DNA from 3 places in the Acidovorax sp. GW821-FHT11A03 genome. Region 2 is predicted to be linked to each of the others. Evidence: predicted binding sites of a transcription regulator. Region 2 holds the regulator's gene; each other region holds the start of a gene.
The links. Region 2 encodes HrcA, which represses chaperone genes, less so after heat shock. Its sites were predicted from a motif close to TTAGCACTCNNNNNNNNNGAGTGCTAA; they were not measured.

Region 1: the regulator HrcA is predicted to act here: its motif matches at 1,379-1,405, upstream of rpoH (RNA polymerase sigma factor RpoH).
Region 3: the regulator HrcA is predicted to act here: its motif matches at 1,206-1,232, upstream of AC1RVY_RS04530 (co-chaperone GroES).

Annotation. Positions count from the first base shown of each region.
Region 1 is NZ_JBXASG010000005.1:458,595-460,857, forward strand. It holds gene AC1RVY_RS15330 (Bug family tripartite tricarboxylate transporter substrate binding protein) at 1-292, opposite strand, end outside; gene rpoH (RNA polymerase sigma factor RpoH) at 407-1,348, opposite strand; gene cutA (divalent-cation tolerance protein CutA) at 1,751-2,098, shown strand; gene AC1RVY_RS15345 (SPM autocatalytic domain-containing protein) at 2,177-2,263, opposite strand, start outside.
Region 2 is NZ_JBXASG010000011.1:64,867-67,129, reverse strand. It holds gene greB (transcription elongation factor GreB) at 1-471, opposite strand, end outside; tRNA gene AC1RVY_RS24445 (tRNA-Arg) at 551-627, opposite strand; tRNA gene AC1RVY_RS24440 (tRNA-Ile) at 834-910, opposite strand; gene hrcA (heat-inducible transcriptional repressor HrcA) at 962-1,966, opposite strand; gene AC1RVY_RS24430 (NAD kinase) at 1,995-2,263, shown strand, end outside.
Region 3 is NZ_JBXASG010000002.1:161,508-163,770, forward strand. It holds gene AC1RVY_RS04525 (IPTL-CTERM sorting domain-containing protein) at 1-473, opposite strand, end outside; gene AC1RVY_RS04530 (co-chaperone GroES) at 1,322-1,612, shown strand; gene groL (chaperonin GroEL) at 1,710-2,263, shown strand, end outside.

The DNA of each region.
Region 1 (2,263 bases), on a different contig from region 2:
CGCGCGCCTTGGCCACCGCGTCGGCGCCGATGTTGCCGCCTGCCCCCACCTTGTTTTCCACGATCACCGGCTGGCCCAGGGCCTTGGACAGGGGTTCCGAGAAAGCGCGCGCGGTGAGGTCGGGCGAGGTGCCGGCCGGAAAGCCCACGATGATCTTCAGCGGCTTGTTCGGCCAGGCCTGCGCGGCCGCGGCGGGGGCCGAAGGCCTGGCGGTGTTCTGGGCGAGTGCCCAGGGGGATGCGGCGGCCAGGGCGATCAGCAGCGATGCGCGGCGGGAAACGGGGCGTGACATGGGGTGGGTCTCCTCCAAAAAAAGTTCGGGGCCATAACGACAAGGGGCCCCAGAACTGGGGCCCCTCGAGGCAACTTCTGCAGAAGCGGGATATTAACGCGCCCCCGCGGGCATTCAGGCGTACTCGGCCAGCGCCTTCTTCATCTTCTTCATGGCGGCCACCTCGATCTGGCGGATGCGCTCGGCGCTCACGCCATAGACCGCGGCCAGTTCATGCAGCGTCATGCCGCCCGTGCCGTCGTCGTTGACCTTGAGCCAGCGCTCTTCCACGATGCGGCGGCTGCGCGCGTCCAGGCTGTCCAGCGCCGTGGCGATGCCGTCGGTGGCGAGCGCATCGCGCTGGCGCGACTCGATCATGGCAGTGGGCTCATGCGAGGCATCGGCCAGGAAGGCAATGGGGCCAAACGCCTGTTCGCCATCGTCCGAAGGTGCAGGGTCGAGCAGCACGTCGCCACCGGACATGCGGGTTTCCATCTCGATGACTTCTTCACGCTTCACGTTGAGCTGCGCGGCCACGGTGTCGATTTCCTGCTCGGACAGCGTGTCCCGGTGCGTCGCGGCATCCGCGGCGGAAGCATCGGCCTTGAAACCCTGCTTCATCGAGCGCAGGTTGAAGAACAGCTTGCGCTGGGCCTTGGTCGTCGCGACCTTGACCATGCGCCAGTTCTTCAGGATGTATTCGTGGATCTCGGCCTTGATCCAGTGCATGGCATAGCTCACGAGGCGCACGCCCTGGTCGGGGTCGAAACGCTTCACGGCCTTCATCAGGCCGACGTTGCCTTCCTGGATCAGGTCGCCATGCGGCAGGCCGTAGCCCAGGTACTGGCGCGCAATCGACACCACGAGGCGCAGGTGCGACATCACCAGCCGTCCGGCGGCGTCCAGGTCGTTGTGGTCCTTGAGCTGGCGTGCGTACGTCTGCTCTTCTTCGTGGGTGAGCAGCGGCAGGCGGTTGACAGCGGAAATGTAGGCATCCAGATTGCCCAGCGGGGGCACCAGCGCCCAGGGGTTGGCGGGCGCCAAAGTCGTCGTCGCGGTTCCAGATTGAATGTTCATTCCGGGAATCCTTTCCTCTAAGCCATGATGTTAGCACTCTCTATGAGTGAGTGCTAAACCCGGAGTTCCCCTCCGGTTGTTCGGGGCGACGGCCTCTGCGCGCGCGGTGGGTTTCCCTCTCGCTGCCGGGCCTGCCGCAGGTAGAGAGATGCACCAAGTACATTGATTTCAAAAGAAATTTCTGTAATTTCCGAGGCCGCAAGGCATGCATTGCTCGTGGTGAGAGTGTGTTTCGGGCACATGGTTCCTGCGCCGTGCGGTCCGGGTTCTCGGCCCATGGGCGTGCAGTGGGAGGTGGGGCCGCCTGTGGAGCTGTCCGTGGAGGGCCCAGGGGGTTTTCCTGCGGCTGGCGCTCGGTAGGACGCTATGGCAGACTGCAGCGCCCAACTTCGGGAGACGCGCATGACCGAGCCGACCGCCCTTTGCGACATTCTCGTTGTCACCACCACGGTGGCCACCGAAGCGGAAGCGCGGCGGCTGGCGCAGCTGGTCTTGCAGGCGCGGCTGGCGGCCTGTGTGCAGGTGGAGCCGATCACGGCCTACTTCCGCTGGCAGGGCGCCTCGCAGGAGGACCGTGAGCTCCGGCTGGTCTGCAAGACCGTGGCGCGCGCGCTGCACCCGCTGTTGGCGCTTTTGCGGGCGCAACATCCTTATGCGCTGCCGCAACTGGTGGTCCAGGCGCTGCAGGGGTCTACAGAATATGCCGGCTGGGTGGATGCGCAGGTGGCCCATGCCACGGTGCTGGCCTGACTGCGGGGGCATCCGCCGTTTTTCCAGCCTCCTGGGCGGCAGGTGCAGGTTCCTGCCTGGCCCCTGTGGCTGGGCTGGCTACACGCTCAGGTCGATCTGCTGCACCGTGCCCGCGCTGCCGTCGTCTCGCAGGTAGACGCTGGTGGAGCGCACGGCGCCCAGGCT
Region 2 (2,263 bases):
ACGGGCCTTGAGCAATGCGCGGGCGACCGGAGAAATCCAGCTCACCTGCGACTCGTGGCTGTCCGCCTCATCGATGCCCATGATGGTGATGGTGCGCTCCACGGCCTCATCATCCACATAGGTCACCGTGGCCCCGAAAAACACCTGGTCACTTCCAGCGTGAAGGCTGGGGTCCACCACTTCAGCAATTTCCAGCCGCTGGGTCAGGAACCGGATGCGCCGGTCGATTTCGCGCAGACGCTTCTTGCCATACAGGTAGTCGCCGTTTTCGGAGCGATCGCCGTTGCTGGCGGCCCAATGCACGATGTCCACGATCTTGGGACGTTCGTTGTCGATCAGGTCAAGCAGCTCATCCCGCAGGCGGGCATAGCCAGCGGGGGTGATGTAGTTCTTGCCACCCGCAGGCAGCGGAGGCAGCGCCAATTCATCTTCGTCGCCACCATCGGTTTCTTTGGTAAAAGCCTTGCTCATAGCCACATCTCCCGATCAGCGCAAAGCGCTCTGGACAAATGAAAAAGCCTGCAATCTTTCGATTGCAGGCTTTAAACATTGGTGCGGCTGGCAGGAATCGAACCCACGACCCCTTGGTTCGTAGCCAAGTACTCTATCCAGCTGAGCTACAGCCGCTAAGCTTTGAATTATAGCATGATTTCTTGGCGACCCTTGAAATCAGATTTTTCTGCTTGTTCCTGCCTTGAAGGCAAACTCAATCAGACACTCAACTCAACGCAAGCCAGGATTGTAATGCACTCCAGAGACTCCAAAGAGAAAAGGACTGCACTGCGACAAGAAAAATGGCTGCAATCGCGATGATCGCCCGTGCGAACGACGGGTGGTAGGGCGTGTTGGACTTGAACCAACGACCAAAGGATTATGAGTCCTCTGCTCTAACCAACTGAGCTAACGCCCCAAGCCATGCTCCAGCGCCATACAACGGGGCAAGCGCCGTATTGTAGGGGCTTTACTTGCGATGGCTGAGTGCGTTGGACACGAGCTTGGACGTGATGTCCACGATCTGGATCATCCGGTCATAGGGCATGCGCGTAGGGCCGATCACACCCAGCGTGCCCACGACCTTGCCGTCCACTTCGTACGGCGAACTGACAATGGACAGCTCTTCAAATGGCACCACATGGCTTTCGCCGCCGATGTAGATGCGCACACCTTCCGCCTGGCTGGAGATATCCAGCAACCGCAGTATCTGGGTCTTTTGCTCGAACAGATCGAAGGCCCGCCGCAGGTTTCCCATGTCGCTGGAAAAATCGCTGACAGCCAGCAGGTTGCGCTCGCCCGAAATAACAACCTCGTCCTGCGCCTCCGACAGAGCCTCGGAACCCACGTTGACGGCCGCCTGCATGAGGGAGGCGATCTCGCCGCGCAGCACATCCACTTCGGACTTCAGGCGCTCGCGCACCTGCTCCATCGCGAGACCCGCATAGTGCGCGTTGAGGAAGTTGGAGGCTTCAATGAGCTGCGATTGCGAGTAGTCCGCCTCGGTGAAGATGACGCGGTTCTGAACGTCCCCCTCGGGAGAAACGATGATGACCAGAAACCGGCGCTCGGAAAGCCGCAGGAATTCGATGTGGCGAAATACCGAAGTGCGCCGTGGCGCCATGACCACCCCGACGAACTGCGAGAGGTTTGACAACAATTGCGCCGCGTTCGCAATCACCTTCTGGGGCTGCTCCGGCGCAAGCTGTGGAGGTGTCAGCGGATCCCTTTGCACCGTCAGCATGGTGTCTACAAAGAGCCGGTAGCCACGTGCCGTGGGAATACGCCCTGCCGAAGTGTGGGGGCTTGCAATCAGCCCCAGTTCCTCCAGATCCGCCATGACATTGCGGATGGTGGCTGGCGAGAGATCGAGCCCCGACGCGCGCGACAAGGTCCTCGATCCAACGGGCTGACCATCGGCGATATAGCGCTCGACCAGCGCTTTGAGCAACAACTTGGCACGGTCATCGAGCATTGAATGATTTTAATGATGTAATTTCGCGATGACGTCCAATTTCCGCCATGTTGCGCTCATCGGCAAGTACCAGGCTTCATCGGCAGGCTCCATGGGCGACAGCTCTCGCCAAGCCTTGGAAGACATCGCCCATTTTCTGGAGCGCCAAGGCTGTGAAGTGATGCTGGAGGCTGAAACCGCCAGCAACACCGGGCTGACACACTACCCAGCCTTGAATGTAGACCAGATAGGCAGCCAGTGCGACCTGGGCCTCGTGGTCGGAGGCGATGGCACCATGCTCGGCATAGGTCGCAGGCT
Region 3 (2,263 bases), on a different contig from region 2:
AGTACCTTGCCATTGGCCAACAGCGTGGCGGTGGCTTCGCGGCGGGCATGGCCCAGGGCGCCAGCGGCGGCCCAGGTGCCAGTGGCGGGGTCATACAGCTCGGCACTGGCCAGGACAGCGCCATCCATGCCCCCCGCCACCAGCACCTTGCCGCTGGGCAGCAACGTGGCGGTGTGGCCTTGGCGCGCCGCAGCCATGGCGCCCGTGGCCGCCCAGGCGCCGGTGGCAGGGTCGTACAGTTCGGCGCTGGCGGTGCGCGCGTTGCCTGCCACTTGCCCACCGGCCACCAGCACCTTGCCATTGGGCAGCACGGTGGTGCTGTGGTCGCTGCGCGCGGCAGCCAGGCTGGCACCGCTGGCCCAGCCCACAGCCTGCGCCTGCGCGGCGCCCGCCTGGAGCAGCAGCCAGCCCCCCAGCAGCCAGGCCAGACACAAGGCGGCACGGTGGCGCGCGGACAGCAGGTTTCTTGGCATGTTTTGACCTCCGGCGCTTATCCATTCAGCGCAAGCAGCTATTGTTTTGATAGTTCTTCAGCCATGCGCCTGCGCACAGGCGAGTGGTGCGCGCGATGCTGCCATCGCGCCGGGCCGTTGTCTGTCCTCAGAACTGATGACATCACACAGCTCGCCACAATATGGGCGCGGCGCCCCGTCATGTGCACGATCGCAGTCGTCACGAACCCGGGGGGGCAGTCAACGAGGTGGAAGCCACGGGAAGGCAACCAAGGAAAAGACAGAGGACAACCTTCGGTTCACGACGGCGCATGGTTCCTCTGGGTCGACACGCGCCGGTCACACACCAAACCGGTCACTCGCACCGGTATCCCCGTCGGCAACGATCGAACGCCCGGTCTCGGCGGAGCAGTGGCCGTCGGTGCGGCTGCCCGTCGATTGACCGCTCAATACGAAGCCGTCGCTCAGGTTGTCGACGCGAATGACTTGGTACAGCCTGTAGCTGACCTTGAAATACGACCGCAGTGGTCAATGGCAAAGTGCGTTATTGCTCACTTCCAGTTCAAGCCTCTGTGGCTGGTGCTCAGCTAAATGGCGTTCATGCGAGGTGCTCCTCAGGTTCACGGTCGCGGGTGCCGAAATCTAAAGTTGAATGGCGGAACAACGAAAGTAGAGTGGCGTTCCGCAACATCCGCAGTAACAGACAGCCGAAATGTGCGCGGCGTCTTGAAACCGCCACAAATGCCCGTATCATTAGCACTCACCACAGACGAGTGCTAACACCGCACCGCCTGCCGGAAATTTCGCAGCGCCTGGTCCCCCGGGTGCTGGTAAGTCAGCTTTTTTTCACTGAAAACAGGAGCAATGCAATGAACCTTCGCCCTCTGCACGATCGCGTGATCGTCAAGCGTATCGAAAGCGAAACCACGACCGCCTCCGGCATCGTGATCCCTGACAACGCCGCTGAAAAGCCCGATCAAGGTGAAGTGCTGGCCGTTGGCCCCGGCAAGAAGAACGACAAGGGCGAACTGATCGCCCTGAACGTGAAGGTCGGCGACCGCGTTCTGTTCGGCAAGTACTCGGGCCAGACCGTCAAGGTCAAGGGCGACGAACTGCTGGTCATGAAGGAAGACGACCTGTTCGCAGTCGTCGAGAAGTAATCCTTTCTCCTTCGGTTTACTCACTTTTTCATAGCTGCTAGCGCTTTACCAATAAGCGCTAGAAGCATTTTTGATTCAAATCTTGTAGGAGCCAAACATGGCAGCAAAAGACGTAGTTTTCGGCGGCGAAGCCCGCGCACGCATGGTTGAAGGCGTGAACATCCTGGCCAATGCGGTCAAGGTGACCCTGGGCCCCAAGGGCCGCAATGTGGTGCTGGAGCGCTCGTTCGGCGCCCCTACCGTGACCAAGGACGGTGTGTCCGTGGCCAAGGAAATCGAACTCAAGGACAAGCTGCAGAACATGGGCGCCCAGCTCGTGAAGGAAGTGGCCTCCAAGACCAGCGACAACGCTGGTGACGGCACCACCACCGCCACCGTGCTGGCACAAGCCATCGTGCGCGAAGGCTTCAAGTACGTGGCCGCCGGCATCAACCCGATGGACCTCAAGCGCGGTATCGACAAGGCCGTGACGGCCCTGGTCGCCGAGCTGAAGAAGGCTTCCAAGCCCACGACCACCTCCAAGGAAATCGCCCAGGTGGGCTCGATCTCCGCCAACTCCGACGAAACCATCGGCAAGCTGATCGCTGACGCCATGGACAAGGTCGGCAAGGAAGGCGTGATCACCGTGGAAGACGGCAAGTCCCTCGACTC